DNA from 4 places in the Paenibacillus sp. 10L310 genome. Region 1 is predicted to be linked to each of the others. Evidence: riboswitches for the same ligand, from Rfam matches in the RefSeq annotation. Region 1 holds a riboswitch; each other region holds the start of a gene.
What was found. Region 1 has a riboswitch for cyclic di-AMP ahead of AC1DE7_RS30535 (C40 family peptidase). Riboswitches for the same ligand answer to the same signal wherever they lie in the genome.

Region 1 (7,612 bases):
AAGGTTATTCAGCTCAATGGAGCCTGCACCGAAGCCTTTATGCTTGCTTTTTGCACTAACGATATTCAAGGCAATCTGTTTTTTGCCGTTTTGCTCGTTTTGGTCCATGTTTATAACCTCCAAGGGTTGATACAAATATTTTAACTAATAATTGCCCCATTGCAAACATATACATGCTGTAGATGCTTGTCAACGGGAGGTATTTAACGATGATTCCACGACGCGCCAAGAGCTGGCTCACTGCATCCCTGGCCCTGTGTGTACTTGCCGGAGGGATATGGATCACTCTGGGTTATAATCGCTCAACTCATTCCGAATTGCCAGTACTCGCCCCCGAATCGGGCAAGCCTAAGGCAATAGCCCCAACGCCAGCACCTCCAGAAAGTGTACAGACCCCTACTGCCGAAGTGTACAGCAACCGTGTTGTGGAATATCACATGGATGTAAAACTGGTCGAAGGGAATGTACTGGAAGGGACTCAGACGATTACCTGGACACATCCAGGTAAAAAAACCGTCAGCGAGCTTTACTTTCATATGTATCCCAACGCCTTCTCTTCTGCTGACACCACCTTTATGAAGGAATCCGGTGGAAAGCTTCGGGGTGATGTCATGCCTACCAATGGTTATGGCTCCATGAACATTACCGAAATGAAAACGGAGGACGGGCTCTCTCTGCTGCACCGGATGCAGTATGTGCAACCAGATGACGGAAATATCAAGGACACCACCCTCATTAAAGTACGCTTGCCCAAACCCGTCAAAGGCGGGGAAAGCATCACGCTCCACACCCGATTTGAAGTGAATCTGCCGAAGATTTTTGCCCGGATGGGAACTGCTGATCATTTTGTCATGGCAGGTCAATGGTTTCCCAAATTAAGTGCCTATGAACCTGTGGGCAGACGTGGACGAACAACGGAAGGCTGGAATCTGCACCAGTACCATGGCAATTCAGAGTTTTACGCTGACTTCGGTATATATAGTGTGCGTATTCGGGTGCCTGAAACATACAAAGTAGCTGCTACTGGATTTCCGACGCAGCAAGCCGTGGTGAAGAATGGAGAAAAGGTCTATCAATTTTACGCCGATGATGTGCATGACTTCGCATGGGCAGCTTCACCGGATTTTGTCTACGCCGAGGAACCCTTCTCTGCACCCAATGTGCCTGGTGTACGAATCAAGTTATATCTGGACCCTGCTCATCAGGATCTGAAAGAACGTTACTTCTACGCCGCGAAGGCCGCTCTAGCCAATTATAGCAAATGGTTTGGCCCATATCCTTACGCTACCTTATCCATCGTAGTTCCACCCAAAGCGGGGAACGGCGCTGGAGGTATGGAATACCCTACGCTAGTTACGGCCTTTGGAGCCGATGATACTACTCCGGGTTATGACCTGGAACGTACCGTAGTCCATGAGATCGGACACCAGTACTTCTACGGCATGGTTGCCAGCAACGAATTCGAGGAAGCCTGGCTGGATGAGGGATTCACCTCTTATGCAGAAGACAAACTGATGGAGCAGGAATACGGATTGATTCCGAATCTGCCAGTACAATCGGGACTGATTACGTCTCCTTCATCCTTAACACAAGAATCCTGGAAGTTTGATTCACAGAATGAGTATGCAGCCAATGTCTATACACGTGGCAAACTTGTATTGCTTGGTATCGAACATCAAGTCGGTGCCAAAAAGATGGAACGCATCCTCTCTACCTATGTGAAGAAGTACCGCTTCAAACATCCCACTTCGGCTGATTTTCAGAAAATTGTGGAACAAGTGACCCGCACTTCCTGGTCTGATTATTTTGATCAATACGTCTATAGTAACGGGATGGCTGACTTTGCTGTAGAGAAGATTCGTGTTACGCCCGTACAGAAAGACGGTCAAACATTGTACGAGTCATCCGTGACGATCGCAAAAAAAGGTAGTGATTACAGCGCCGTTCCTGTTCGCATTGCTTTTGAAGACGGGCATATCCTCACCAAGCAATGGAATGGCAAAGAAGATCGCATCACGTATAAATTAACTCACACATCCCCCGTATCCTGGGCCATGACCGATCCCCTGTACTCGATCGTGCTGGAGAACCGCCATATGAACAATTTCCTGAAATCCGGACTGGATGAGCAGACGAAGTCCCGCTGGAGCATGAGTGTAACCAAACTAATAGAAGCCATATTCGGAGGTCTGTCATGGTGAGGTGGAAACGGTGAAAGCGAAAATACGTGAAGGCTGGTTTCTCGTCCGTCAGCATATGTTCATTGCCGCACTCTTATTTCTCTATCAACTCATTTGGGGATATTTCTTCTATCGAATGGTACAATCGGCCGTCATCCCACTGCTCCTTCGCTATCCAGATGCTGATGCCGGTGAGCTGAGTACACTTTTGTTCAAAATGGAAAGTCAACTTAACCTGTCTACCCATCCGGAGGTTCATCGTTATCTATGGATTCTCGGGGGCATGCTGCTGGTTCGCATGTTGATCAGCCCCCTCATTCAGGCAGGACTGCTCTACTCACTTCAGCACTTTAATTCTACAGAAGAGCGCATCCCCTTTGTCCGCGGAATCAAAAATCTGTGGAAACCGATGCTACTGCTCCACACCATACGTACATTATTGATACTTCTGCCCGCCTACTGGCTCATACCGAAGCTTTACTCAATTCTCATGGACGGATTTCATTCCCTTCAATTACTTTTGCCTGGTATACCTTATGTTGCTGCCTGGATTGTATATGGTTGGATCATCCACCATGTCATACTCTACATGCAGTTCGGTGTTTCGGCACCAGAAGGAGAAGGCGGGGCTCACGGCACCCTCAAAGCCCTCTGGATTGCACTGCGTCATCTCATCGCCGTAATCGGCATTGCACTCCTGCTGGGCGGAGTACACCTGCTCGTCTTTGGGGCATTCACTACAGCCTCATGGTTATTAACGGGACTTACCGGGCTTATACTACAACAGACGTATCCACTTGCCAGGTGTCTATTAAGTCTGTGGAAAATATGCAGCCATTTCCGTTTATGGCAGTCCAAAATATCCAAAGGTGAGAGCAGATAGTTTAAAAATTGTTACCATCAAATGTTAAACTCATGGCCTAATATGTACTTATAAATAGGCAACCCTCAACCTTTCCCCGTCAAAGGTCGAGGTTTTTTTTGCTAAATTTGTTGCTAAACGTTGCCAAAGCCGTACTCCTCTGTTACAATAATCGCAGTGAGTTTTTAGTAACAACTTTGTAATATTTACATTCATATTTGTAACTACTTAAAATTAAATCATCATTTCTTGATTTCGCAGGTGCATAACTAGCATAGCCAAATTCCTGGCACCTGGGAAGCGGGGGAACCAGTTATGGGTGAATTGATCTTGCTACAGAGGGATCATAGGGGACCTTCAACCGAATCCTTAAGCTAACCTCGCAGGCGTTGGAAGGGGAATATCTCTTGTTCAAGAAGAAATTAACCGCAGCTGTACTTAGCATCACATTCGCATTATCGCTTGGTGCAGGTAGCGCATTCGCAGATTCTAAGATGGACAAAGTAATTGATTCAGCAATGGGAACTACATATCAAAGTGGAGGAACAACGCTCAACGGCTTTGACTGCTCCGGATTTACACGGTATGTATTCGAAAAGTTGGGTATTGATTTGGCACGCCAATCCAGTTCCCAATTCGACATGGGCGATTCCGTATCCCGCATGGAAATGAGAGCTGGCGATCTGGTGTTCTTTAATACAACAGGTAAAGGCGTATCCCATGTAGGAATCTTTGTAGGGGATGGAAAGTTCGCACACTCCTCTTCTTCCAAAGGCGTTACGATCAGTGCATTGAGTGAAAACTATTGGGCCAATCGTTATGTTGGCGCAAAACGGATTATGAGCACGGACGCATATGAATCACTGGCCCTTGACTAGGGACAAGCTGAGCAACATGATGCTGTAACCATTAAACATACTGGAACGAAGCAAGAAGCATAACAGAACCGCCCGGTACATTCTCCGCAGGAATGTATCCGGCGGTTTTTTTGTGCTTCAATCCTTATTCATGTTGCAAGTTATACTCGGGGCATATCCTGCGACATCAACAGGTTCATTTTGCGTTCGTTCGTCCGTGCCCTTATGATGTTTTTACCCATCCCGTTATAATATAAACGAAATTACCGGAACTTTTGTTTCATTTTTTTTCTTGGGAAGGAAGACTTGCTAAATGAACATCTCTTTTGTAGAGTGGACAAAGAGTTCTGTTTCAAGGAAAGGAGCATGCAGGTGTATGAAGGAAACCCCTGTGACGTTTCACGTTGTACCCATGCGAGAAGAACATGCGGAGCTTATCTGCAGTTGGCAGTATGATCCGCCTTACAATATCTACAGCTGGCTCCCCTGGGAGCAGATGAAAGCTCTGGAAGTGGAATTCGGAGATGCACAGCTGCGGCAGGAGCAATATGCGATCGTCCTGGATCAGGACGATCGTATATGTGGGTTTGCTCAATACTTCCCACTTCAAGGGGTAACCCGGATTGGCCTTGGCATGCATCCAGAGCTGTGTGGTCAGGGTCAAGGGACAGCTTTTGTCAATGCCATTGTACAAGAAGCTATTCGCCGAAATCCCACGAATGAGATTGATCTGGAAGTACTCACTTGGAATGCTCGTGCCATTCAAGTCTATCTGAAGAGTGGATTTGCCACCCAGGATACATACGAACGACAGACCCCCAGCGGCTTGAAGCCCTTTCACTGTATGGTTTATGAGGGGCCTCGCGGTTAGAATCCATTGCAAAACAACCAAATTTGCCCCTTGTTATGTGATTAGTTCAAAAAATTCCCACAAAATGCTATGATGTCAGTACAGGTTCCGTTATAATGATATGGATAGTTTCAGGTTAGATGATCTTTCATTCTGGAGGGGACATAAGGGATGCACAAATGGATCATGAGCGGAGTATTTTTTGCAGCATGCGCTTTAGCTATTGTTTTAATGTTTACGCTTCCAGGGAAAGAAGAAGTGGCCGAAGAAGCCAAGCCAACCATGCCGGAAGTAACATTGGATGCCGGACAAGCTGAAGCACTGGTCAAAGCCAATTGTATTTCCTGTCACGGGGATCAGCTTCAAGGTGGCGTAGGACCTGCTCTGGCAAACATCGGCAGCCAGGATGATCTGGAGAAGATCTATTCTACGATTGTCAAAGGTAAAGGTGGCATGCCTTCCTTCAAGGGCAAACTGCAGGACGAAGAGATTGCAAATATCGCCATGTGGCTGTCAGAGAAGAAATAATCTCTGCACACGCATAACAAAGAGGCGCTTAATCCCCTTTTCGGAGAATAAGAGCCTCTTTGTTATATCAATTATTAAGCCTCTGCGGCATGCTCAGCCAAAAAGGCCTCAACTTCACGTGCGTACGGCATCCCGGACTGGGCGCCGAGCTTTGTCACGGATAACGCGGCCGCACCCATGGCAAAGCCTACGGCCGCGTCCAAAGTCTCACCGCGCGCGAGAGCTACCGCCAGCGCGCCGTTGAAGCAATCGCCAGCGCCGGTCGTATCGACGGCGCTTACGGCGTAGCCGGGCGCACGGCACGCGCCGGCACGCCCTGCTTGTACGCGGCCACCAGGCGCCGCCGCGTACACAGCCCCCTCGGGGCCGAGCGTCGTGACGACAGTGGCCCCGAGGGATGCGGCGAGCTCTGCGACCGCCGCATCCAGGTCTTCCGGCCGGAGATGATCCCGGCCGGTAAGCACGGCAAGCTCGCTGCGGTTTGGCGTGACAACGTCGACGCACCGCAGGAGCTCCTGGGGCAGACCCGGCACCGCGGGAGCCGGGTTGAGCACCACCAGTGCGCTGCCTTCAGCCGCCAGTTGGGCGGCGCGGGTAACCGCTGGCAGCGGGATCTCCAGCTGTAGTAGCACCGCTGCGGCTGCAGTCAGGCTTTTTACCGTATCCGCCTCTTCCAGCATTTCAGGCGCCACTTGCCCATTCGCACCAGGAATAACGATAATCCGGTTGTCTCCCCGAGAAAGCCAGATGGAAGCTGTCCCTGTAACCGTGTCTTCCAATATGCGAACCTGCGAGGCATCTGCACCACTTTCCGTCAGACTGTGCAGCAGACGTTCGCCAAAACCGTCCGATCCCACCGCACCAATCATCGTAGTCTGTCCACCCAGACGCGCAGCGGCAACAGCCTGGTTGGCCCCTTTGCCACCAGCGAGATAATGCAGCTCCTCACCGCTCACCGTCTCTCCCTCTTCCGGAATCGTGTCTGTCTTCACCACAAGATCCATATTGAGACTGCCTACGACAGCAATAAGAGGTTGTTTCTGATTATAGTCTGACATGTATGGTTCACTCACTTCTGGCCGCGCGATAATAACCGACCTCGTTATTGCGACCTCATTTTGTCATATGCTTCGTTATATTGCCCTGCTTCCTTGATATCTACAGATGTGATACCACCCGCATCCCATGATGTGAGACGCAGCGTAACCGTTGTATAATCAATTGTAATAAAAGGATGATGATTGAATGCTTCCGAGATCGCAGCGACCTCATCCACAAATGCAATCCCTTTCATGTAGTTGGAGAACACGAATTTACGTACAATCCACCGTCCCTCTTCCAGTTCCCAGCCTTCCAGCCTTCCCAGATGAGCTTCGACTTCCTCTTGCGAAAAAACCATGCGTTATCTTCCTCCCCATAGGATGGTACATTACAGACATGCGTCCGTATAACCACCGACACCTTCGGCGCAATCAACAGCAACCTCAAAGGCCAGGCTCACCGCCATGCGGTTGGCCCATTTCACGACTAACATCTTACCACGGACAAGCTTCAAAATCCAATCAACTACATGGCATAGAACCAATAACCATAAGGCTTTGAGGGGAATTCCAATTCCATTCACACCCCTGAAAATGCATGTAAACACACTAAATTAAAGGTACAAATGTCAACTCTTCTTCCCCGATCAAAATATGAATGCGGTGCTGTTCCTTATCATGGATGACCACGCCACTTCCAACCGGAATAACGGACTCCTCGCCCAGCGCATAGAACAGATCCTCCGCCAACGCCTCATCCACTTCAAGTTGGTCAGATGCAGCCAGTCTCCCCCACTCTTCCGCGTCCATTTCAAAGAAAACATACCGATCCGGTATGCGTCCGATTGCCGTTGTCAGATCTGTCAAAATTCCTTCATAATCCCGTCCATGCTTTACGCCCATTGGCTTTTCACTCCTATTCGGCCCCTAAGGAGCGGATTTGATCTTATTATACCTGAAAATAGCCCTTAAAAAAAAAGGCCTTCTGGTCGATAAATACATATATGACCGTTTTAACTGTTTTAGCAACCGTAAGGAATGCCTAACATTGAACGGATTGCGGCCAAAAATTCGTCCGGAAGCCCGAACACAGCCGCTTGAAAGGATTCAATTTTATCTCATGGATGAGGTGTATGATGAACATTTCAACGATTATTGGACTAATTTTGGGGCTGGTCTCCCTTGTATTTGGTATGTTCTTGAAGGGTGCGCCCTTAATCAACCTGGTTAACAATCCCGCAGCCTACATTATTATCTTTGTTGGTACAGCAGGAACCATCTTTATCGCATTTCCG
Region 2 (7,612 bases), on a different contig from region 1:
GTAGGGATGAATTGCAGGACATTTCAGGGAAACGTTACCGATGTCCATAGAGCCGTGATCATTACCACTCACAATCTCTTCTTGCGGGATTCCAAGTTCCATCAGATTTTGACTAAACGCAACTGAGAATGCTTCATTGGTAATCATCTCGTCATAGGACGTTTCATAGTTGGATGTCACCAGCTTGCATCCTGTCTGGAGAGCAGAACCTTCAGCGATCTGAATCACACGTTCTGTGAGGATATTCAGTTCTTTACGAGTTGCTGCCCGTACATAAAATTGCGCAGAAGCATAGTCAGGAATGATATTTGCTGCCTGACCTCCGTTGTTGATCACACCATGAATCCGAACGGTGCTTTTCACTTGTTGACGGAATGCATTAATCCCGTTGAACGTTTGAATGACAGCATCAAGTGCATTAATACCTTCGTGCGGACTTGCAGCGGCATGTGAAGATCGGCCATGGAATTCAAATTGCACAGCATCAATAGCCAGCGAGCTGCCTGACTTTTCGTAGGCATAATATGGATGCGCCATGAGAGCGACGTCACAGTCATCGAACAAACCTGCTTCAGCCATCGGAACTTTGGCACCACGTGTCTCTTCAGCGGGGGTACCAAACACTTTAATGGTTCCACCTACTTCATCCAGAATAGATTTTAGCCCAACAGCGGCCCCAAGACTCATCATACAGATCAGATGGTGACCACAAGCGTGACCGATCTCCGGCAAGGCGTCATATTCGCACAATAAAGCAATGGTAGGGCCTGGTTTGGCGGCTGAATAGGTTCCGATAAAGGCTGTGTCTAGTCCAAGGATAGGAGCCTCTACAGTGAACCCGTGATAGACAAGTTCTTCTTTTAGACGAGCAGAAGCAAGGAACTCTTCATTTCCCAGTTCGGGGTTGGCACCGATATATGATGAAATGGCTTTAAAACGGGAAGCATATTGATCAATAACCGTCAGAATTTGTGATTTGTTAGCTGTCATTAGTAAACTCCTTATGCAAAAATGAAAATAATTCATTGATTATTTCATGTTTGCTTCATTTTTTCAGAAACAAGTCAAGATTTGTAATGTCAAAATGCATTGCATAATCATGCATTGTACTTTATAATGACTCAGTCATCAACATGAGAAGCATACAAAGTATTGTAAGGGGAGAGAAAAAGGTTGAAATTAATAAGTCGTTACACCATGATGCTGTTGACCTTTGTTATTCTGCTGACGACTGCCGTTCCTGTGGCACTTGCAAGTGGAACTACAGATAATTCAAGCAGTAAAAAGCTGGTGCTCGGTACAAGTGCCGATTTTGCACCATATGAATTCCATAAAGTGATTAATGGCAAAGATGAAATCGTCGGCTTCGATATTGAGATCGCCAAAGAGATTGCCAAAGATCTTGGCGCTGAGCTTGTGATTGAGGATATGGGCTTCGACGGTCTTCTGCCTTCATTGCAGAGCGGGCGTGTTGATCTGGTGATTTCAGGTATGACGCCGACGGATGAGCGGAAGAAAAGTATCGATTTTTCCGACACCTATTATAAATCAAAACAAGTGATTATGGTTCGCAATGTGGATAAAGACAAATATCCAACCATGGCAGAACTTGAAAATGCGAAGATTGGCGTTCAGAAAGGCTCCATTCAGGAAACGATCGGACAGAGTATTCCAGGAGCGAAGCTTACTGCGCTGGATAAAATCTCGGATATCGTGCTTCAACTGCAAACAAAACGCATTGACGCGGCAATCGTTGAAGATACCGTTGCTGTAGGTTATCTGGACGATATCATTGGACTTGCTGCTGCTGTTCCGGACGAAGAGCAAGCAGAAGCGGCAATCGGGATTCGTAAAGGTAATACCGAGCTGCTAGCTGCAGTAAATGGAACACTAGAGCGACTGAAAAGCGAAGATAAAATCAATCAGATGGTGACGGACGCCAGCCTCTTGATGGCGGATAAAGCGAACAAATCACAAAATATTTTCCAAGTATTCTGGGAGTACAAAAGTTTCTATGCTACAGGTGTAGGATACACACTTCTGTTGTCTGCACTTGGGGTTATCTTCGGGGTAATTATTGGATTGATCATCTGTTTGTTCCGTTTGCATGACGCTGCAATCTTGCGCTGGATCGGTACGGCATACGTTGAAGTGATCCGTGGCACACCGATGCTGGTACAATTGATGATTATTTACTATGGTTTTTCTCTGAGCTTTGGCATTAACTTCACTGCACTTCAGGCAGGTATCATTACACTTTCAATCAATAGTGGTGCCTATCTGGCGGAGATTTTCCGTGCAGGTATCCAAGGTGTGGATCGTGGTCAGTTGGAGGCAGCGCGTTCATTAGGTATGGGAAGAGGCGCCGCGATGCGTTATATCATATTGCCACAAGCCTTCAAAGCTGTATTACCAGCGATCGGTAATGAATTCATAACTATCATCAAAGAATCCTCCATTATCTCCGTTATCGGTATGGTGGATATTATGTATCAGGCAAGTGTAGTCAAGAACATTACGTACCAAGGCTTGAGTCCATTTTTGATTGCAGCAGCCATCTACTTTGTAATGACGTTCATTTTGTCCAAGCTGCTGGGACGACTGGAAAGGAAGTTGAGTGCAAGTGATAGACGTTAGACAATTACACAAATCTTATGGAAATAACGATGTGCTTAAGGGCATAAACGTGACGATTGGCAAAGGTGAGGTTGTCGTGGTTATCGGTCCTTCCGGTTCAGGTAAAAGTACGTTCTTGCGTTGTTTGAACCTGCTGGAACAGCCTACCTCAGGAGAGATTGATTTTGAAGGCGTGTCAATCACGGACCCCAAGCATAACATTAACGCAACTCGTGAGAAAATGGGCATGGTGTTCCAGCACTTCAACCTGTTCCCACACAAAACGGTAGAGCAAAACATTACGATTGCTCCGATTAAAGTAAAGAAACAATCCACTCAGGAAGCGGAGAAAATTGCCGCTGATCTGCTTAACACCGTAGGCTTGTACGATAAAAAAGATACATTCCCGAATCAGCTGTCTGGTGGACAGAAGCAGCGGATCGCCATTGCTAGAGCATTGGCCATGCAGCCGCATGTGATGCTGTTTGACGAGCCTACGTCGGCACTGGACCCTGAGATGGTCGGCGAAGTGCTGGATGTCATGAAACGTCTTGCAGAAGGCGGGATGACGATGGTCATCGTAACGCATGAGATGGGTTTTGCACGTGAAGTGGGAGACCGAATCCTGTTCATGGATGGCGGGGTTATTGTGGAAGAGGGAACACCTGATGAGGTGTTTGGAGCTCCAAAAAATTCACGTACACGTGATTTTCTTGCCAAAGTACTCTAAATGAAGTGATCAAATAGCGTTACTGACTTCGAGTCGGTAGCGCTATTTTTTTATGGATAATAATCACGTATGGATTCGTAAAAGTAACTTTTCTGTTACCAAATATAAAGAAGTCGGTTCGCCCAACTTTTCTGAATTATCCAGTATTCTTACATATGCTTACATGCTAAAAACCATTTGGTAAGAATTACTACAAGTTCAGGTTACAAAATTGTGATATATTGAACTCTGCCGAAACTTCCGGACAGGGAGTGCGGGGGATGTAACGATGCAGATTGTGCAGGGGGAAGATCTACAGCACACTGCTTGGGGTGAATTAGGGGTACATAACGTTTCAAATGTAATGAAGAACCTATAGGGTGGGCTCCTCATCCGAATCCGACAACTAACTTCGCAGGCACAATGAGGGAGGAAGACCATGATTAACAAGAAACGTATAGCCAAAACAGCAGTAGCATTAATGACAACAGCAATGCTCATTCAAGCCGTTCCGGCTCACGCCGATTCAGTTCATGTGGCCAAAGAAGGGGATACCTTCTACACCTTATCAAAACAATATGGAGTAGCACTCAACACGTTAATTAAAGCAAACAACGACATTTCACCTTACAACATTTATGGTGGTTTGAAAATTACGATTCCCGGTAAGGCAAACAATGTAGCAGCCGCTGCGGCAACGGAGAGCAAGACCCAAGCGAAGACTGTTACTACAGCAAGCTTGGACGTCAACGCAGATAACAAAGTGGTTCAAGCCTGGGGTAAGACATTCGATTACAGCAAAGCTGTGAACGTAAAAGCAACGGCATACTCTGCAGATCCGTCTGAAAATGGAGGCTGGGGTGCAGTCGATTATTTCGGAAATGACCTTGAACTGGGTACGATTGCAGTTGATCCAAGTGTGATTCCACTTGGAACTAAAGTACTGGTAACTGGTCACAGCCATCCAGGATTGCCAAAACAGGCTTTTGTAGCCACAGCGCGGGATGTGGGCGGTGCAATCAAAGGTCACCGGATTGATATCTTTATCCCGGGTAGCAAACAGTCTGTAAGTTCATTTGGTTTTCAGGATATCGAGCTGTACATTCTGAAGTAGAGAGAAAATAACATTTAAAATGAATTCAAACAGGGTGTCTGCCAGTTGCTAATCCGCGATTGAACAGCACCCTTTTAATATTCTCATTTATTTCTACCACGGTCATCTTAATCTTTGGCCTTGGGCAATCCCAGCATTTCGTCCAAGGTGACCAGTTCATATCCCCGATTACGTAGTTCCTCAATAATTTCAGGCAAAGCCTCAATCGTGCCGTTCAGGTTTGACCCTACACCGCCTCCAGCATGTTGCAGAACGATGGAGCCAGGTTTCACGGCAGACAGGATGTTATCTTTCACCTGTTCCTTTGAAAGGCCTTTCCAGTCCAGGGAGTCTACGTTCCAGTTCACAATGCTATAGTGTTGTTTGGCAGCCCATCTCAGCTGTTCTTCATTAATGTCTCCATAAGGTGGCCGAATCATCTTAGGCGTATAACCCGCCAAACGTTGAATAATATCCCCGGTATGTAAAATTTGTTTGCGAAAGGCATTCATCGACAGCTTACTGAATTCAGGATGATTGTAGCTGTGATTACCAACCATATGCCCTTCCTTAACGATGCGTTTCACCAGATCCGGATGTTTCTCAGCACGACTACCCACGATGAAGAATGTAGCTCTGACATTGTATTTCTTCAATACATCCAGTACTTGTGGAGTAAATCGTGGATCAGGTACATCATCAAAAGTCAGTGCAACCTTCTTGGTTGAAGGACCATTGGTTTTGAACGTATCGGCATATTTTTGACGTAATTGTCCCAATGTCAGTTGTTCTTCTTCCGCAGAATCCGAACCTGATACTGATTCACTTGGCGGGCTTGAAACATCCTGCGATGAAACTGGAGCATGAGATCCCCCGAGAAAAATAACGATAACCATCAGCATAATGAGGCGTACGCGCATAATAAACGGCCTCCTTTTCCAAAATGACGTTCTCCTTGGTATGCCCGGGGGTTCCATAAAATATGCGTAGTGTGAGAAGTTTCATTGCGGATTTATCTTATGACAGCCATAATTCCTCCATATATAACATATAGAAAAGGATAGGTGGATGGGTATGAGTACATATGATTTGAAATCCATACGTTTACAGGTGATTGAAGCAGGAGAAGATAAGGTTTTTCTCGTTACCGGAGGAAAGGCGCATATTGGCGCCGTAGCCACGTTCTACGTGGATCATGAGCGCGTAAGCGGGACGACAGTCCATATTCCTGGGCATAAAGAACAAGAGCTGTGTGAGCGGCTTGCCCGAAAGGCTGCCTTGCAACTGAAAGTAACCGTTACGGTGATCATGGGTATCCATTTTGATTCCATCACGCGGATGCAGATCGACGAAATCGTGCAGACTGCAGAGAGGTTGATGGAGGATCATCTGAACAAAGATAAACGATCTTCCTGACATAAGAGCCATCGAATGTTTTGATTTTATTTGCTAAAATTGAAACGAGTTGTAGATTATTACGTATGTATGTTTATATACGATGTAATATCGACTAGGAGGAATAACATAATGTCCATTTTCAAACGTTTGCGTGATCTAACTATGTCTAACATCAACGCCATTATTGACAAGGCGGAAGATCCAATCAAGATGACGGACCAATATATCCGTGACATGCAAGAGGATCTGGAAGATGCGGAGAAAGCAGTAGCTCAACAGATCGCCATTGAGAAGAAATTCAAGCAGTTATTCGAAGAGCAGGAAGCTCTTGTGAAGAAACGTGAAGAGCAGGCGCATACGGCGGCACGTGCTCAGAATCTGGATTTGGCTCGACGTGCCCTGGAAGAGAAAAAGGCTGCTGAAGAGAAGATGGCTGAGTACAAAACCAGCTATGACCAAAACAAGGCTTCTGCAGATAACCTGCGTGGCAAGCTTGACGAAATGCGTAAGCAGTTGACTCAAATGAAGAACAAACGTGAAACACTGGTAGCCCGTTATAATGCAGCAAAAGCCCAAACGGAAATCAACAAAGCGTTGAATGGGTTTGGCTCTGATACTGCAAGTGCTGGTATGAAGCGTATGGAAGAGAAAATGATGCAGATGGAAGCACAGGCCGAAGCAAGTAACGAAATGTCTTCCAAAGGAAAATCTTTGGATGAAGAGTTCGAGAAGTTGGGTAAAGATCAGGCTGTTGAAGACGAACTCGCAGCATTGATGAAACAGTACGATAATAAGAACTAATACCTTGGTTGTCAGCAGGGTTAACCAGCGGAGGAGAAGAGTATTTCTCCTTCGCTTTTAAATGCGGTTCATGTTGATATGTGGGGGCTGTGTAAATGGATTTGAACATTTTGGCGATGCTGGTCTGGACCGGATCTGGTTCGGTTTTGCTGTTTGTCCTGATGTATGTTGATTCACTGTTCACGAAATATAAGGATTTTGCTGAAGTTAAGGCTGGCAATATGGCCGTTACTACACGTATGGTTATGAAATTATTTGCACAAGGATATGTACTCGCTACGTCCATTTCTACGGCCGGTCACCTGGGAGAAGCACTGCTGGTCTCCGTTGTATCCTTTATCATTTTGTTGATTTTGGAGAGTGTTGTACACTTTATGATTCGCAAATGGGCCAATCTGGATCTGGATACGGGAATTCAGCAAGGGAAGACAGGGTACGGGTTGTTCTCTGGCGCTTTACATATCGTGGGCGCACTGATTATTGCAGCTTGTTTATAAGATAAGGAACAGGAGTAATTCTCATGAGTGTATGGAAACGAATTAAAGGAATACTAACGAAACCTGAACCACCGCAGGCAGAGAAAACGATGCTTCAGCTTGCACCTGGTGATATCTGTGAGGTTTCTCTGGTCACTTATGAAGTCGTTGGTCGGGTGCAAAATCGTGCTCGAAATGCAGTTGTGCTCACATTGCAGGATGGTACCGCATTTCGATATTTGCATATCGAAGAACGGGAACTCACACGTTACGCCCTATATACACCAATTGATGGCAGGCTTGATGCACCTGATGAGGTGCCTACATTGCTGGATCTGGATGGACGCGCATATCATCTGGAGGAAGAGTATGGAGGCATGGTATCAACGGCAGGTAGAACTCCATATGGCCAGGCTGGAGAACAATTGGTATGGCAGTATCAGTCGGATGATAATATGCTTCTTCGCGTGGAGTGGCAAGACAGAAGATTTACACTGTATGAGGGTGAGTCCATTCTTC
Region 3 (7,612 bases), on a different contig from region 1:
AGTTCGCGTGTGACAGAATCATTTTGGGTAATGGAACCCATAACAAGGCAAAAAAATACCTTCCGCGGTGGGGTTCACACCGGGAAGGTCATTAAGGAATATTAAAAAGGTTAGAAATAACAATTTAGATAAGTCCAGTATACCTGGTTTTTCTTATTTTGTCACAGGTGCAGGGATTTCGGAAATACATTCGTTACAAACAATTTTACCTTTGAAGTAAGTAACGTTCTCTGCATTACCACAGAAGATACAAGCAGGCTCGTATTTTTTCAACATGATGCGCTCGCCGTCAACGTAGATTTCCAGAGCATCTTTTTCACCAATACCGAGCGTACGGCGCAATTCAATTGGAATAACTACCCGTCCCAGTTCGTCCACTTTTCTTACAATACCTGTTGATTTCATCATTATAATCAGTGCTCCTCTCAGCTAACTATCTTTGTCATTATTCGACATTATTTTATGTTTTATGATACTCATCATACCAACGATTCCCAAATCAGTCAACCTTAAAATTAGCTTAAAATTAAGGCTGTTTTTCACAAGGTTACTGGTGGTAAGGGATTGGAAGCCGTTTTTCGCATTTAAACCTCAATGTCAGCTTTGTCGATTTGGAAAACGACAAAACTACTTCATTCGACAAAGTTCGTCATATGGTGTCGAATATTAGATGAATCGCAGAGCTCAAAGCGTTAATATAAAAGAAATTAAAGGAGTGAGTCGACATGGAACAACGTTTAACGGAAGAGAAAGTATTCAAAGATCCGGTACATAATTATATCCACGTGCAAGATCCGGTTATATGGCAGTTAATTAACACCCCGGAATTTCAGCGTTTACGCCGGATTCGTCAACTGGGTACTTCTTACCTTACCTTTCACGGAGCAGAGCATAGTCGGTTCTCACATTCACTAGGTGTTTATGAGATCACACGCAAGATCATCTCTCAATTTGAAAGAAGTCATTATTCGGATTGGCCGAAGGAAGAAAAGATTGTAGCTCTGTGTGCAGCTCTACTTCATGATCTCGGGCATGGGCCATTCTCTCACTCCATCGAGGAAGCTTTTGACATGAATCACGAAGATTGGACTTGTCGCATTATTACAGGTGATACCGAAGTAGGGGCGATCTTAAGACGGTATGCTCCTGATTTTCCTGAGAAAGTAGCGTCTGTCATTCAAAAAACGTATGAAAAGCCGATTGTGGTGAACTTGGTGACCAGTCCGCTTGATGCAGACCGAATGGATTATTTGCTCAGGGATGCCTATTTTACAGGTGTAAATTACGGCACGATTGACCTTGATCGTATCCTTCGGATGCTGCGTCCTTATCATGGGCGGATTGTAGTCAAGGAGTCAGGCATGCATGCTGTGGAGGATTACCTAATGTCTCGGTATCAGATGTATTGGCAGATTTACTTCCATCCGGTAACTCGTAGTTCTGAAATTATATTGCGGCAAATATTCAAGCGAGCGAAAACACTCCTACAACATGGTTTTCAATTCCGCTTCATGATTGATCCACTCCCTCAATTATTTGAAGGAGAATTATCCGTGGATGAATATTTGCAGTTGGATGAAGCATTAATTCAGACGGCATTTACGCAGTGGCGCAAGGAGGACGATACTGTTCTGAGTGAGTTATGCGAACGTTTTATGGATCGCAAGTTATATAAGTATGTAGAGCTTGAACAGGTCGACTTGACAATGATGGAAGAGATTCGGGAAGCTTTTGTACAGGCTGGCCTCGATCCCGAATATGATCTTGAAATTGATTTTCCTTCGGATAATCCGTATGATGTGTTTCGTCCGGATGAATCCACAGATAAGCAGATTCTTCTTCTGGATCGACAGGACAATTTACGTGAGTTGTCAGAAGTATCTGACATTGTCCGTTCCATCAGTGGGCTTCACCGAGGGAAACATCATTTGTATTACCCGCAAAACAAGGTGGATGCGATTATTCACGAATTACCGTCACATATACGCCCCTATTTCTTGTAATCGTGTGGGTATAATCCGATGAAGAATTTCGATATCAAAACACTTTCTAAAAGAGCTATTTTCCATGATACAGTAATCTGCTTTAATGGGGAGTATATGTAGATCGACATAATTTTGTAAATGCAAGCAGGCAGAATGAGCACAATTAGCAATATATAGATCAGAATATCCGTATATCTTCTATATATTGTAGTTGTGAAGAAACAAACGTAATGATGTAATACACAGATTACCCAAAATGTTTTATGTATGAGTCATTAAATTATTGAATTTTACAAATTGGATTTTGAAAAAGAAGATAGTCGTTATTTCGACATGAAGGGAGATACAGACATGATGCTGTTCGACACACATACACATCTGGATGCACCACAATTCGACGAGGACCGCGAGGACATGATTCAGCGTGCTGTAGATGCAGGAGTTGGTCGCATGATCAACATTGGTTTTAACCGGGAGACAATTCCAACCACAATGAAACTCGCTGAAACATATGACTTTATATATGCAGCTGTAGGTTGGCATCCCGTAGATGCGATCACAATGCAGGAGGGCGATTTGGAGTGGATTGCATCTTTATGCAAGCATGAAAAAGTGGTTGCGATCGGTGAGATTGGATTGGATTATCACTGGGATACTTCACCAAAAGAAATACAGCATCGCGTATTACGACAACAAATTGCTTTGGCGCGTGAAGTGAACATGCCAATTGTCATCCATAATCGGGATGCGCATGAGGATATCATAAGAATTTTGCGTGAAGAGAAGGCGGGTGAAGTTGGTGGTGTGATGCACTCGTTCTCGGGCAGCTGGGAAACAGCAAAAAGTTGCCTCGATATGGGCTTCCATCTCTCCTTCGGAGGACCGATCACATTCAAAAATGCAAAGCAACCCAAAGAGGTGCTGGAGAAGGTTCCTATGGACCGGTTTTTCATTGAAACAGATGCTCCATATTTGACACCGCACCCTTATCGTGGGAAGCGAAATGAGACAGCGCATGTACGTCTGGTTGCAGAGGCAGCTGCGGAAATTAAAGGCATTTCGGTGGAGGAAATTGCTGCAATAACAACCAAAAATGCCATGGAACGATTTGGGATTCGTTAAAAAAACGAGCAAATGAGGTGAAAAAGGCAGGTAAGCGGAGGTAATTTGCCCTTTGATCCAAATAAATCAAGAATATTACAATATTTTAACCAAATATTCAGAAAAACGTACTTGATCAACGCTTTACAACATGCATCAAAACAGGATATCATCTTTTCAGTGAATTGTTGTGCGGAAAATTGGACAGATGTTCGGGGGATGAACAAAGGGACACTTTCCGATGAAACAACATTACTTTCATGAATCAGTCTCGCTGAGTCTCCGTTAACGGAGAGCGGGGGAACCAATAGGGCTTAAACATCGGTGTATTTGGCCGATGCGCAACGTTCGCTGACCCAAAAGCAGCGAAGGGAACTGCGAAGCCGTATTTGATTTCTTCTTTGGGTCTCGGGGTGAATTCAAGGGCGTCCGCCATGAGCGGGTGACCCAAGATAGGGCGGCTCTCTTTCGCCCGAACCCGACAGCTAACCTCGCAAGCGGAAAAAGAGAGGCAACCTCGTGCATGAATTTCCGATATTCAAAATCATTCGGAAGCCACGAAAGAGTTCCTCTTACACTCTTTCTTTGGCTTTTTTGTTTTTGAATAAAAGAAATATTGTCATCATACGGTAGGTATTCAGGAGGATGACATCATGTTGCGAAGATTGATTCATGGTGCAGAACCGGATTATGTTGGTCCAATCTGTGTTCTGTAGAAAATTTGGTATAGTCACGTCAAAGACATCATGCATTACTTTAGACGGCGAGGCTATGAAGGAGGACGGAGAAGTGGGCACATTCCAACCAGAAGAGACCCATGAGTCACGATCATCCAGTAAGTCTTTCGCGTTGCGGTGGAAGCATGAGAACATGCGTCAAATGGCATTGATCGCGATTTTCTCAATTGCGCTTACAATCATGATCTTGTTAGTCGTTTACGGTCAGGCCGGGAAACAAATTTCGCTGGTTATTGATGGCAAAGCTCAGGTGGTAGAGACTCGTACAGGAATGCTTCAGGAAATGCTGGAGGAGCAGTCGATCACAGTCAGCCCTCACGATAAGGTATCCATGTCCATGAATGGGGCGATTACAGATGGAGACCGAATCGTTATTGAGCGGGCCGTTCCAGTTAACATTACGGCAGACGGAGACACCAAGACTCTGTATACAACCGATTCATCGGTAGAAGATGCAATTCAAAAATCAGGTATTCAAGTTGAAAGTAATGATAAAGTGTATCCGGCGCTTGGAACTGCTATCAAAGCGGAGATGAAGATCCGTGTAGTGCGCGTAACAAAGCGTACAGTGGATGTAGAGCAACCGATCGCTTACAAAGTCATTAAAACGGCTGACCCTAGCTTGTACAAAGGTGATAACCGTGTCGTTGTGAATGGCAAAGAAGGCACAATTGTACAGCATATCGAAAAGGTATTTCAGGATGGAGAATTGGTCTCCAAAAAAATGGTCGGCAAATCTGTCGCTAATAATCGTGTAGATAAAGTGATCGCTGTCGGCACCAAAGCAAAACCGGTCGTGAAAGAACCTGAGATTCAGACCGTATCGGCTCAAACTTCAACAACCAAAAAGGCTACAACAACGAACTCGAAGAAAACATCTGCCTCGGGCAGCAAAGTGATTACCGTATCCGGGACTTCTTTTAAATACTCCAAAGTACTTAAAAATGTATCCATGACTGCCTACTCTTCCGAAGAGCCTGGCATTGGAACTAAAACAGCTTCCGGGACTCGTGTAACGGAAGGACGCACCATTGCGGTTGATCCCAAAGTCATTCCAATTGGCTGGTGGGTATATATCGAAGGTCTGGGATTCCGTCGTGCGGAAGATACAGGCGGTGCCATTAAAGGCAACAAAATTGATGTGTATTATGACAGTGTGAAGCATGCCCTGAATTTTGGACGTAAGAAAGGCAAGACGGTCTACGTGATCGGTCCGGTGAAGCCGGAAGCGAACTAAAATCGTTTTACTTTGAAATGGGAATGCTATAAAATAGTTGCATGAATGATTCATGCGGAATATGCGGCGGAGGAGTCTGAATTCAGTCTCCCCCGCCGTTTGGCAGAGAAGAGGATATTCCTCTTCTTTTTGCGTTAGAAAGGAAGAAATGGAACATGATAAAAGAAGTCATTGTGGTGGAAGGCCGTGACGATACGGTAGCTATCCGTCGGGCCGTGGAAGCCGATACCATAGAAACAGGTGGATCAGCAATCAACCAACGCATTCTGAAGCGGATTGCGCTTGCTCAGGAGAGACGGGGAGTCATTGTACTGACAGATCCGGATCATGCTGGCGAACGCATTCGAAAAATTATTGCGAACAAGGTGCCAGGCTGCAAGCATGCCTTCATTCCGGAAGCCGATGCAACGCGCAAAGGGGACATTGGGGTGGAGAATGCCTCACCAGAGGCGATCCGTCATGCTCTGGCGCGCGTACATACTTCATACGAAGGTGCTCCGAGCCTGATTGATTGGGAGGACCTGATCGCGGCAGGACTTATCGTGCATCCGCAGGCTGCTGCACGTCGCATGGAGATGGGTAATCTGCTGGGCATCGGTTATTGTAACGGTAAGCAGTTCCACAAACGTCTCAGTGTATTTCAGATTACACGGGAAGAGTTCTCTACAGCATTAGCGCAAATTGAACGTGAAGGATTGTGAGCATATGAAGAACATGGAAGAGACGATTGAAATTGCAACGCCCAAGCGTACGAAAGAGATTATTCAAAGACACGGATTCTCATTTAAGAAAAGTCTGGGTCAGAACTTTCTGATCGATCAAAATATACTGAACAAAATTGTTAATGCAGCCGATTTGGACGAGTCCAAGGGTGCGTTAGAGATCGGGCCGGGTATTGGAGCCCTTACGGAGCGACTGGCTCGGGTAGCCGGTCCTGTCACAGCCGTAGAGATTGATCAGCGCTTGATCCCAATCCTGGGAGAAGTGATGCAGCCTTATTCGAATGTACGTGTTCATCATGGGGATGTGTTGAAGCTTGATCTGGCTGAGTTGTTTAATACGGATTTTGCATCCGTGGACAAAGTCAGTGTCGTGGCTAACCTGCCTTATTATGTAACGACTCCAATCATGATGAAACTGCTGGAAGAGAAGCTGCCGGTAGACAGCATTGTTGTCATGATCCAAAAAGAAGTGGCTGAACGCATGGCTGCTGCACCAGGATCAAAAGACTACGGTAGTCTAAGCATCGCAGTTCAGTACTACAGTATGCCGGAACTTGTGTGTATTGTGCCTCCTACGGTCTTCATTCCGCAACCTAATGTGGAATCAGCTGTCATTAAGCTGAAAGTGCGTGAGCAGCCGCCAGTGGAGATTCCGGATGAAGCACACTACTTCCAAGTGGTACAGGCTTCTTTTGCCCAGCGGAGAAAAACAATCTCAAACAACTTGAAGGCACGTTTCTTCACAAAGGAGAACCGGGAACAGGCAGACATTCTGCTGGAGCAGGCAGGTATTCAACCGTCCCGACGTGGAGAGACGTTGAGTCTGCAAGAGTATGCCACACTCAGCACCGTAATGTGGGAAGCAGGGGTACGTGCAGCGCTGTAAAATTTGAATGAACCAAACCGGGTCTCTGCCCATACGATGGGGTAGAGGTGATTACGTTGATGAATATCGGAGACTTGGTCGTTCGGAAGTCATACGGCGGCGATGTGACTTTTCGGGTGGAAGGCCTCCAGTTGGATGCTGCGGTCATTAAAGGGACTGAGTTCCGGCTGATTGCCGATTCCCCGGTGGACGATTTGATACAGGTTCCCTACGAACCACAAAGCGCCAAGACCAGACAGGCGCATATTAAAGCACATCAGACCCTGTCCCGTCTGCAGCAGAATCGTATGGAACAGGCTGAGCGGAATCGTGAAGGTCTGGTACAGGATTGGTCTGCCCAGCAGGAACCGGCTTATTTTGAAATGCCTGGAAAGGTGCTTCATCTGGATGGAGACCCGAACTATTTGAAAAAAAGTATGGATCTCTATGAGCAACTTCGTGTGCCCGCAGAGGGACAGTATGTCCATGAATCGGCAATGGCAGATACCTTATACCGCTTATTACCCAAAGTACGTCCGGATATCGTAGTTATTACGGGTCATGATGGGGTGTTAAAGACACGTCAGCCCTATGACTTATATAGTCTTGGTAGCTACAAGAACTCGCAAAATTTTGTATCGGCCATTCAGGTGGCCAGACAATATGAACGCCATCTGGACGCCCTCACTATTGTTGCAGGGGCCTGTCAGTCCCATTTTGAGGCACTGCTGCGCGCTGGAGCAAACTTTGCCAGTTCCCCAGGCAGAATTCTCATTCATGCACTTGATCCGGTCTATGTGGCAGCCAAGGCCTCCTTTACTTCTGTGCGCGATACGGTCAACATGAGTGATGTTCTGCACAATACCATCAGTGGTAGCCAGGGTGTGGGTGGTGTCGAGACACGGGGGAGTTACCGGGTAGGTCTGCCTGGGCTGAATGATTTATCTACGCTAAAAGTGAACCCG
Region 4 (7,612 bases), on a different contig from region 1:
CTTAAGCGTTAGCTTAAGGAGTCTTTTTATTAGATGCGGTCGAGAGGACTCGAACCTCCACGGGGGTTAGCCCACACGGACCTGAACCGTGCGCGTCTGCCAATTCCGCCACGACCGCATATTGTATCTCCGTCATCAATATCGGCGACAAGAAATAATATATCATGCGTAATCTATCATGTCAACACTGAAAGTAATAACAATAAAGCCCGAATCAGACGTCCATGTCGATTCGGGCTTTACCTTTAACTGCTGTTAATAGTTTGGTTCATTAAAACGGAAGCATACTACAAATTACAGCTTGGAAGGCCAGTTGCCATACCATGCATAACCGCCTCTTCTTTCTTTATCAATATCACTTAATTTGTATTTAACTACCCCGTCACGACCAATAAAGATTGGTTTATCCGTTCCGATCTCATAGAAGCGTGCCCAAATTGGTGCAGCTTTGGAATCAGCGATAATTTTACTATCTCCATTAGCTCTTTCATACTTGTAACCCGTAATTTTCACTTTGTTAAACCAAGCCTCCGCTCCTTTAATGGATGCGGTAATTTTAGCGTTAGCAGGTCTGGTTTTCAGAAATTTAACAATCGTTACACTCTCTCCAGCTGTCAGCGATGGCACTTCGTAGATTCTTGCGCTCGCTGGTTTAAGAGAGCTGGAATCATGTTGTTGTCCCCATGCTGTCAGCTTACCACCTGAAACGACCTGTGTATTCAGAATCGCCTCCACACCTTTGGCAACTGAATTTTTACTGCGGTTAGCAAGTGTGCTGTCGATAAATGAGAAATCACCTTTGCGTGCTGCTACTTCATCCAGCATGATCATTACATTAATCATGGCATCATCATTGTAAGTGATGTGCTTGTGGTATCCGGAGCTTTGGTAAACTTGTGGCCATCCGCCGTTTGAATACTGCATGTTGATCAAAAAGTTAATTCCTTTGATTGCAGCTGTGGAGTAACGCGGATCATTTGTCTTTTTAAATTCCTTCGCCAATCTTCTAATTTCTGAGTATGTAGCCTTGTTGTCTATCGTGGACTTTGCCCACTCTCCACTTGTCTGTTTATAATCTTTTCTCCAACCTCCATCCGGCAGCTGGTTCTTCAAAATATCAGAAATACTCGCTGTAGTACCCGACGCATCTGCAGCAGATACCGTCCCTACAGGGAGAACTGCCATTCCAACTACTGAGAACACCATCGTACATGCCAGGACAAAAGTAATTATTTTCTTCGCTTTCAAATGTAACACTCTCCTATGTTCGTTTTTATAAATCTTCCACTTCTACTTTACCTATGATACGCGTCTCTAAACCTCCTTTATTTGTATTTATCGCATAATAAAATCAATTTTAATCCAATATGTGGATTGGATAATCAGATAATATGCAAAAAATCGATTTTTGTCAATATATGCAACTTAATGAATATAATCTCTCTAATTCTACATAACGGGATAGTTCTTTTAACTCATGACAAACCTATTTATTTATCCAAATTCGTCTTAAACGAACCAATAATGACGTTTTTGTCATGAATGATACCCAAACTTGATCCCTTCTTTCATATAAAAACCTTAATTCCGCTAACATTGAGGTATTACGAAGGGTTTTAAATGGGTTTGACAATTACGCATTTATGCAATATAGTTTCAAATAGTTACAAAAACTTAATTATTCATTGCCGAGTTTCATGTTTGAAAACGGGGGAACCAATTTGGGTGAATTATTCTTATACATAGGAAATATAGGGAACCTTCTACCGAACCCTTAGCTAACTCCGTAGGCATCGAAGGGAGAACATTGATTTTGAAAAAACTGATTATCTCCATTTTTGGAGCAGCTGTATTATTTACATCCGGGGCAACAAGCACAGAGGCAAGCAGTATCAACTCCGTAGTGAACAACATGACAGGTATTCCTTACAAATGGGGTGGCACAACTGTAGCCGGCTTCGACTGTTCTGGTTTTATGAGATATCTTTTCAACAAATACAGCATTGAATTACCACGTACTTCGCAGCAGCAAGCCAAAGCAGGTACTCCCGTATCCAAGAGCAATGTTCGGACAGGTGATCTGGTGTTCTTTAATACAACAGGCAAAGGCATTTCACATACAGGTGTATATATCGGCGGCGGACAATTCGCTCATGCCTCCAGCAGTAAAGGTGTAAGCATCACGAAGTTATCGAATCCATACTTCAATGATCGTTATGTAACAGCACGTCGGGTAACTGGACAGTTTATGTATGATAAAATGTTAGGTAAAATGTGATTCACATACAAAAAGGCATCGGTTATTAACCGGATGCCTTTTTTGCACTTAAAAATGTATGTTGCATTGCTTACTAATGCAGCGCCTTCTGCACTCGCATCGCACCCTGAGACAGGGCATGTCCTCCACCAACAGCTCCAGCCACGGCTACGGTCTCCATAATCTCCTGATCTGTTGCGCCCTTAGCACGGGCTTCTTCTACATGGTAGAAGGTACATACCTCATTGTTGGCGAATAATCCAATGCCAAGCGCAATTAGCTGTTTTGTCTTCGCATCAATCACACCAGGTTGGAAACATTCTCCGGTAAACTCATGATACGACTTCACCACACCTGGCAGCACATCGCTTAATGCTCCAATCTGATCCTTGTAGGCATGAACTTTATCATTCATCAATGTCATGGCTTGTAGCACACCCTCTCGGCTATAGTTACAGATCTTCCTCACTGTACCTATCTTCTCTCCCGAGTGAGCCAATTATGCCAAGAAATCATGGTAATTCCAAACATTTAACGCTCATGGCCCTGCCATAATTATAAGCTGTTACTCACTAAGTGGACTCTGGCGCGGCTCGCTGAACAGCTGATAGCTGTAACCTCGGTCCAGCTTAACGACACGTCGATTCTGACGACGGATAAGTACCTGCTCGCCATCCCAGGCAACCACAATCCCCTTCACGTCGTTCGATTCCAGCTCGTCCCGTACGACTCTAACTTTCTCACCTGACAGACGCAGGGCGTCCAATTCTGTATCACTAATCATCTTCATGGCTCCTATATTTCAAATTTATTTACAAAAAGAGACCTAAATGAAAAGTCATTTAGGTCTCACGTGACTGTATTGGACTGTCATGTCATTCGAAATTATGTCCCGACTGAAAGTTACCGCTGCGCGTGCTCTTTGCTGTCGTTCTTCTCGAACCAAAAATCAAGCACTTTGGCGGACATCACACGTTCTTCAAGGTACTCCACTTGATGCGGTGTAAATTGTTCTTTCCAAGAGAAGGACAACTCTTCGCACAAGCCTACAATCGTCAGTAATTCTGACCAGGCAACATAGCGTTTGTACCAGAAAAATTGAGGATGTTCAATCATATAGGGATAAAGGTCATCGAATTCCGTATGTTTACAATCCAGGGCACGTTCAAAATGAACTTTCGATTCCGCCAGCTTATCATTAAAAAATTGTTCTGTTGCCGGTTGGTTCCCCATGGTGTTGCCTCCTCTCCCTAACATAACCCCATTATAAATGAAATCGGCGGTCATGCAAAGGCATAGTTCAAAAAATAGGCCCTATTCCTTTAAAATGTCACATTTCGTTATCGTCAAATTGTACTGTTCCATCGTTCAGGGAACGAATGCGTACCAAGGCTTCCACCGGAATACCCTGTTCACGAATCGTGCGTGCCCCTGCCTGGAAACTTTTCTCGACCACAACGCCGAATCCGACGAGTTCCGCGCCAGAACGCTCGATAATTTTGATGACGCCACGAGCGGCATCTCCATTGGCAATGATATCATCAATGAACAAAATGCGGTCATTCTCATGAATGAACTCGCGGGATACCATAATGTCAGTTACAATTCCTTTGGTAAAGGACGGTACACGTTCACAGTAAGCATCAGGATCAGCCAGAAGTGTTTTTTTGCGACGGGCGAATACAAGTGGCACCCCCAGTTCATAGGCTGCGGCAAACGCAACCGGAATCCCTGAGGATTCTACCGTGATTACCCGAGTTACTCCACTTTCACGAAAACGGGCAGCGAACTCACGTCCCATCTCCATCGTTAATGCAGGATCAATCTGGTGGTTCAACAGACCATCCAGCTTTAATACTTGATCCGAGATAACCACACCTTCTTGTAAAATTCGTTGTTTCAATAATTCCATGATTTGACCTCCCAAGCCTATCCTATGAGGTAAAAGTATCATATATCTATCTATAAGTTCAAGCGAAATTGCCTTGACGCTGTCCTTGAGACGCATTTCAAGCCAAAGCTCATTATCGATTGTCATGACTTTCGTGGGTCAAGCATACCTTGTACCATGGTACCCGCATGTCCAAACTATACAGGGGCCTGAGAGGGGAAACACATGAAACAGGCATTTCGGGTGCTGCAGATCGCATTTACATACATTGGAACGGTTGTTGGAGCCGGCTTCGCTACAGGGCAGGAAATTTTGCAGTTTTTTACCCAGTATGGCAAATGGGCCACCATCACCATAGGCTTATCCACCATGCTCTTTGTCTGGTTAGGTACCAAAATGATGCTGATCGCTCACGATACCGGGTCCCGCTCTTATGAGGATCTGAACAAACATTTATTCGGCCATAAGGCGGGCAAATGGATCACCTGGGTGACCCTTCTCATTCTCATTGGCGTGAACAGTGTCATGCTTGCCGGAGCAGGCTCCGTTTTTGTCGAGCATCTGGGTTTGCATTATCAGACAGGTCTGATCGTCACACTTGTAGGGACATATCTGCTTCTCGGTCGGGGCATTCAAGCCATCCTACAAATGAATAGCATCGTTGTGCCCATGATGCTCCTGTTATCTCTGCTCATGATCACCAGTACGATCCATCATCCAGGTGCTTCCCGATTCATCACACTGACGACAGACTCAAACCCTATTCAAGTGTGGCTGTCTCCACTATTGTATACTTCATTCAATCTGGTGTTGGCTCAAGCTGTTCTTGTGCCTGTAGGTAACCAGATTCGTAGTCGGAATGTGCTGAAGTGGGGTGGAGTATTGGGTGGAATTGGCGTTGGTTTCATGCTGATGGCAGCTCATTTTGCCATGTCAGCTCAGATGCCCGGCATCATTCAATTCGAAATCCCGATGGGTAGCATCGCCTTTCAACTTGGATGGGCAGTGCAATCTGTATATGTATCCCTTATTTTCATGGAAATATTCAGTACCTTTGTAGCCGATATCTATGGAATGACCTTGCAACTGAGACAACATATACGTGTCCATCCCCGTTTCATTACATTAACCATTATGCTGTTGTGTTACTCACTCAGCCAGTTTGGATTTAGTTCCCTGCTGTCCATCCTTTACCCCATCTTTGGAAGTATGGCATTAATCTGGGCTGCCAAATTGGTACTGAACCGCTGGGGCACCTTTCGTAAACGCAACAATATATAAACCTCACGGTTATGTACTTCATGAATACGAGCATCCTTTTACTTCATAACCACAAGTCACCGCGGGTACTCTTTCCTTAAACATGACAAAAAGCCGCTGTTTGGCACAGCGGCTCGCACTTTTTGCTCTACGTTTTAGGCTTGGCTAGGAAACTGAAGATACATCTTTTTCAGCTCATTGACCGATCTGCCGAGCGAGTAATGTGTTTTGGCTTTTTCACACGCTGAACGGGCAAGTTCATAACGATAAGCCGGGTCCAGCATCACCTTTTCAAGCGCTTCAGCCAATGCAGAAGGATCTTCTGCCGGTACAAGCAACCCATTGCTACCGTTCTCGATCTGTTCCGGTATACCACCTACATCCGTACCCACAAGGGCAAGACAACTCAGCGCCGCTTCAGCAAAGACGGAACCAAATGCTTCTGCCCGTGAAGGAAGTACAAAAATATCAAAGAATGGCATGAATTCCTCAGGGTGCAGTGTGTAACCATAGAAAATGGTCTCATTATAGATCCCCAATCGCTGCGCCAATTCTTCCAGGTCAGGACGAATCGGTCCATCTCCAATAATATGTAACACATAATCATGACCTCGACCCTTCAGTTCCGCACAAGCTTTGAAAAGAATATCCAACCCTTTTGCCGGAACAAGCCGACATACTGTGACCAGCTGTGGTATCGCATTATCATGAGGGATCGGCTTAAAGCGCTTCTCATCAAATCCATTGGGAATCACACCGATGACATCAGGTTCCTTCACGTAGGGAGCCAGATAACGGCGGAACGAATCCGACACCGTCAAAAGGCGCTCTGCCTGGTGTTCCAGCTCACCATATATCGCAAGCAGGAATCGATGCTCCGGTCCATCCGTTTCAATGCGTCCATTAAGGATTAATTCTCGTTCATAACTGGAGTGAATCGTCTGAATGAGTGGTGTATCCGGGAAAACTGTTTTCATCGCAAGTCCTGCAATTGGGTGGTGGGCATGGATCAGATCATAGGGCTTCTGAATTCGCAGTTTGGTCCACCAAAGATAATCACGATATGTTTGAATATATTTTTGGACAACAGGACTATCCTGATATTCCGTCCAGTCAAACGTTTCGAACTGAACTTCCTCTCTGCCCTTATTGCGAATTCGCTTTGGCAACGAGAACAGATCCATTTCCCACCTCGGGGTTGTAAATCTCTCTTGCATATACGGAATCATAGAGGATACACCTCCGGGCTGCTCCGGAGGAAAGAAAAGCGCCTGTAGCAATTTCACCGTTAGTTTCCCCCTTTCTAACTTACGTACTGCTCTACTATCCATTATGACATAGGGAAGCCGGAACATCTATATTACGATAACTCGTATATACAACATATTCATGAAACGTTCCCCTCAGAAGCAAAAGCTTTAATTCAGCAGTCCATCGCTTGCGGTTGTCGTCAACATATTCATAGGATAGTCAGAATTCTCAGCTCAGTGGCTCCACGGGCTTCTCATATGTACTGTAACCATCGGTCACTCCCAAAAAAGTATACCCGTTCCGCGCGTAAAAGGCGTTCAACGTAGCATTGCTCGCTCCGCAATCTAACCGAACAGTATGTTTGCCTTTAAAATGTATCCCGCTGCTGGACCATTGCAAAATGGACCGTCCTAAACCGCTCTGAGCATATTTTCTTCGAATCGCTAACCGATGCAGATAAATTGCGCCATCCTCGGCATGAGCTTTTGAACCCCAAAGATGAATATCCCAAGGACTTGGCTGAACCAAAAGGATGACCATCCCCGCTACATCCGCTCCTTTTTTGAATACAAACACATCCCCACGGCGAATCGCCCCTGCCGTATCATGTGAATCTTCACCTTTAAGCAAAGCGTTCCATTGGGAAGAACCTTGGCTCTGTAACCATTCGGCTGTCTCCACCAGCAGCGACATCACATCCTCCGTATCTTCCGGCTTCGCCTGAACCGCTTGAAAACCATCGTTAATATATTCGCTACTGATCCTGAATGAGTGCATCATTGTTCTCCTTCCGCTTCCTGATCTCTTTTAAACTAATGGTACTATACCGGGAAATGGATTTTTCGTCAAAACGAGAACAAAAAAAAGGTAAAAGGCGGTTGCCCTTTACCCATCTATTCTGGCTTCATCGATAATCTGATTTCGATACAACATCGTCAGGTGCAAGGTATCAA

Region 2: another riboswitch for cyclic di-AMP. It lies ahead of AC1DE7_RS09530 (3D domain-containing protein); the one in region 1 lies ahead of AC1DE7_RS30535 (C40 family peptidase).
Region 3: another riboswitch for cyclic di-AMP. It lies ahead of AC1DE7_RS27940 (3D domain-containing protein); the one in region 1 lies ahead of AC1DE7_RS30535 (C40 family peptidase).
Region 4: another riboswitch for cyclic di-AMP. It lies ahead of AC1DE7_RS04070 (C40 family peptidase); the one in region 1 lies ahead of AC1DE7_RS30535 (C40 family peptidase).

What each region holds. Positions count from the first base shown of each region.
Region 1 covers NZ_JBFTKC010000031.1:15,055-22,666, reverse strand. The annotation lists gene AC1DE7_RS30550 (YwhD family protein) at 1-108, opposite strand, end outside; gene AC1DE7_RS30545 (M1 family metallopeptidase) at 210-2,201, shown strand; gene AC1DE7_RS30540 (hypothetical protein) at 2,212-3,063, shown strand; cyclic di-AMP (ydaO/yuaA leader) riboswitch at 3,309-3,446, shown strand; gene AC1DE7_RS30535 (C40 family peptidase) at 3,450-3,920, shown strand; gene AC1DE7_RS30530 (GNAT family N-acetyltransferase) at 4,276-4,770, shown strand; gene AC1DE7_RS30525 (c-type cytochrome) at 4,921-5,277, shown strand; gene rbsK (ribokinase) at 5,352-6,335, opposite strand; gene AC1DE7_RS30515 (4a-hydroxytetrahydrobiopterin dehydratase) at 6,380-6,676, opposite strand; gene AC1DE7_RS30510 (hypothetical protein) at 6,927-7,220, opposite strand; gene motA (flagellar motor stator protein MotA) at 7,454-7,612, shown strand, end outside.
Region 2 covers NZ_JBFTKC010000003.1:117,600-125,211, reverse strand. The annotation lists gene AC1DE7_RS09545 (M20 family metallopeptidase) at 1-990, opposite strand, end outside; gene AC1DE7_RS09540 (ABC transporter substrate-binding protein/permease) at 1,174-2,637, shown strand; gene AC1DE7_RS09535 (amino acid ABC transporter ATP-binding protein) at 2,624-3,346, shown strand; cyclic di-AMP (ydaO/yuaA leader) riboswitch at 3,566-3,762, shown strand; gene AC1DE7_RS09530 (3D domain-containing protein) at 3,765-4,439, shown strand; gene AC1DE7_RS09525 (polysaccharide deacetylase family protein) at 4,547-5,338, opposite strand; gene lpdD (prenylated flavin chaperone LpdD) at 5,493-5,834, shown strand; gene AC1DE7_RS09515 (PspA/IM30 family protein) at 5,946-6,617, shown strand; gene AC1DE7_RS09510 (DUF350 domain-containing protein) at 6,713-7,114, shown strand; gene AC1DE7_RS09505 (DUF4178 domain-containing protein) at 7,138-7,612, shown strand, end outside.
Region 3 covers NZ_JBFTKC010000022.1:48,699-56,310, reverse strand. The annotation lists gene AC1DE7_RS27955 (AbrB/MazE/SpoVT family DNA-binding domain-containing protein) at 154-408, opposite strand; gene AC1DE7_RS27950 (HD domain-containing protein) at 726-2,003, shown strand; gene AC1DE7_RS27945 (TatD family hydrolase) at 2,337-3,107, shown strand; cyclic di-AMP (ydaO/yuaA leader) riboswitch at 3,349-3,602, shown strand; gene AC1DE7_RS27940 (3D domain-containing protein) at 3,876-5,060, shown strand; gene rnmV (ribonuclease M5) at 5,216-5,761, shown strand; gene rsmA (16S rRNA (adenine(1518)-N(6)/adenine(1519)-N(6))-dimethyltransferase RsmA) at 5,766-6,668, shown strand; gene yabG (sporulation peptidase YabG) at 6,728-7,612, shown strand, end outside.
Region 4 covers NZ_JBFTKC010000001.1:820,417-828,028, reverse strand. The annotation lists tRNA gene AC1DE7_RS04080 (tRNA-Leu) at 35-118, opposite strand; gene pelA (pectate lyase) at 295-1,257, opposite strand; cyclic di-AMP (ydaO/yuaA leader) riboswitch at 1,677-1,808, shown strand; gene AC1DE7_RS04070 (C40 family peptidase) at 1,814-2,278, shown strand; gene AC1DE7_RS04065 (carboxymuconolactone decarboxylase family protein) at 2,352-2,681, opposite strand; gene AC1DE7_RS04060 (hypothetical protein) at 2,823-3,041, opposite strand; gene AC1DE7_RS04055 (hypothetical protein) at 3,161-3,490, opposite strand; gene AC1DE7_RS04050 (xanthine phosphoribosyltransferase) at 3,588-4,169, opposite strand; gene AC1DE7_RS04045 (YkvI family membrane protein) at 4,374-5,429, shown strand; gene AC1DE7_RS04040 (glycosyltransferase family 4 protein) at 5,564-6,694, opposite strand; gene AC1DE7_RS04035 (GNAT family N-acetyltransferase) at 6,888-7,436, opposite strand; gene AC1DE7_RS04030 (hypothetical protein) at 7,545-7,612, opposite strand, start outside.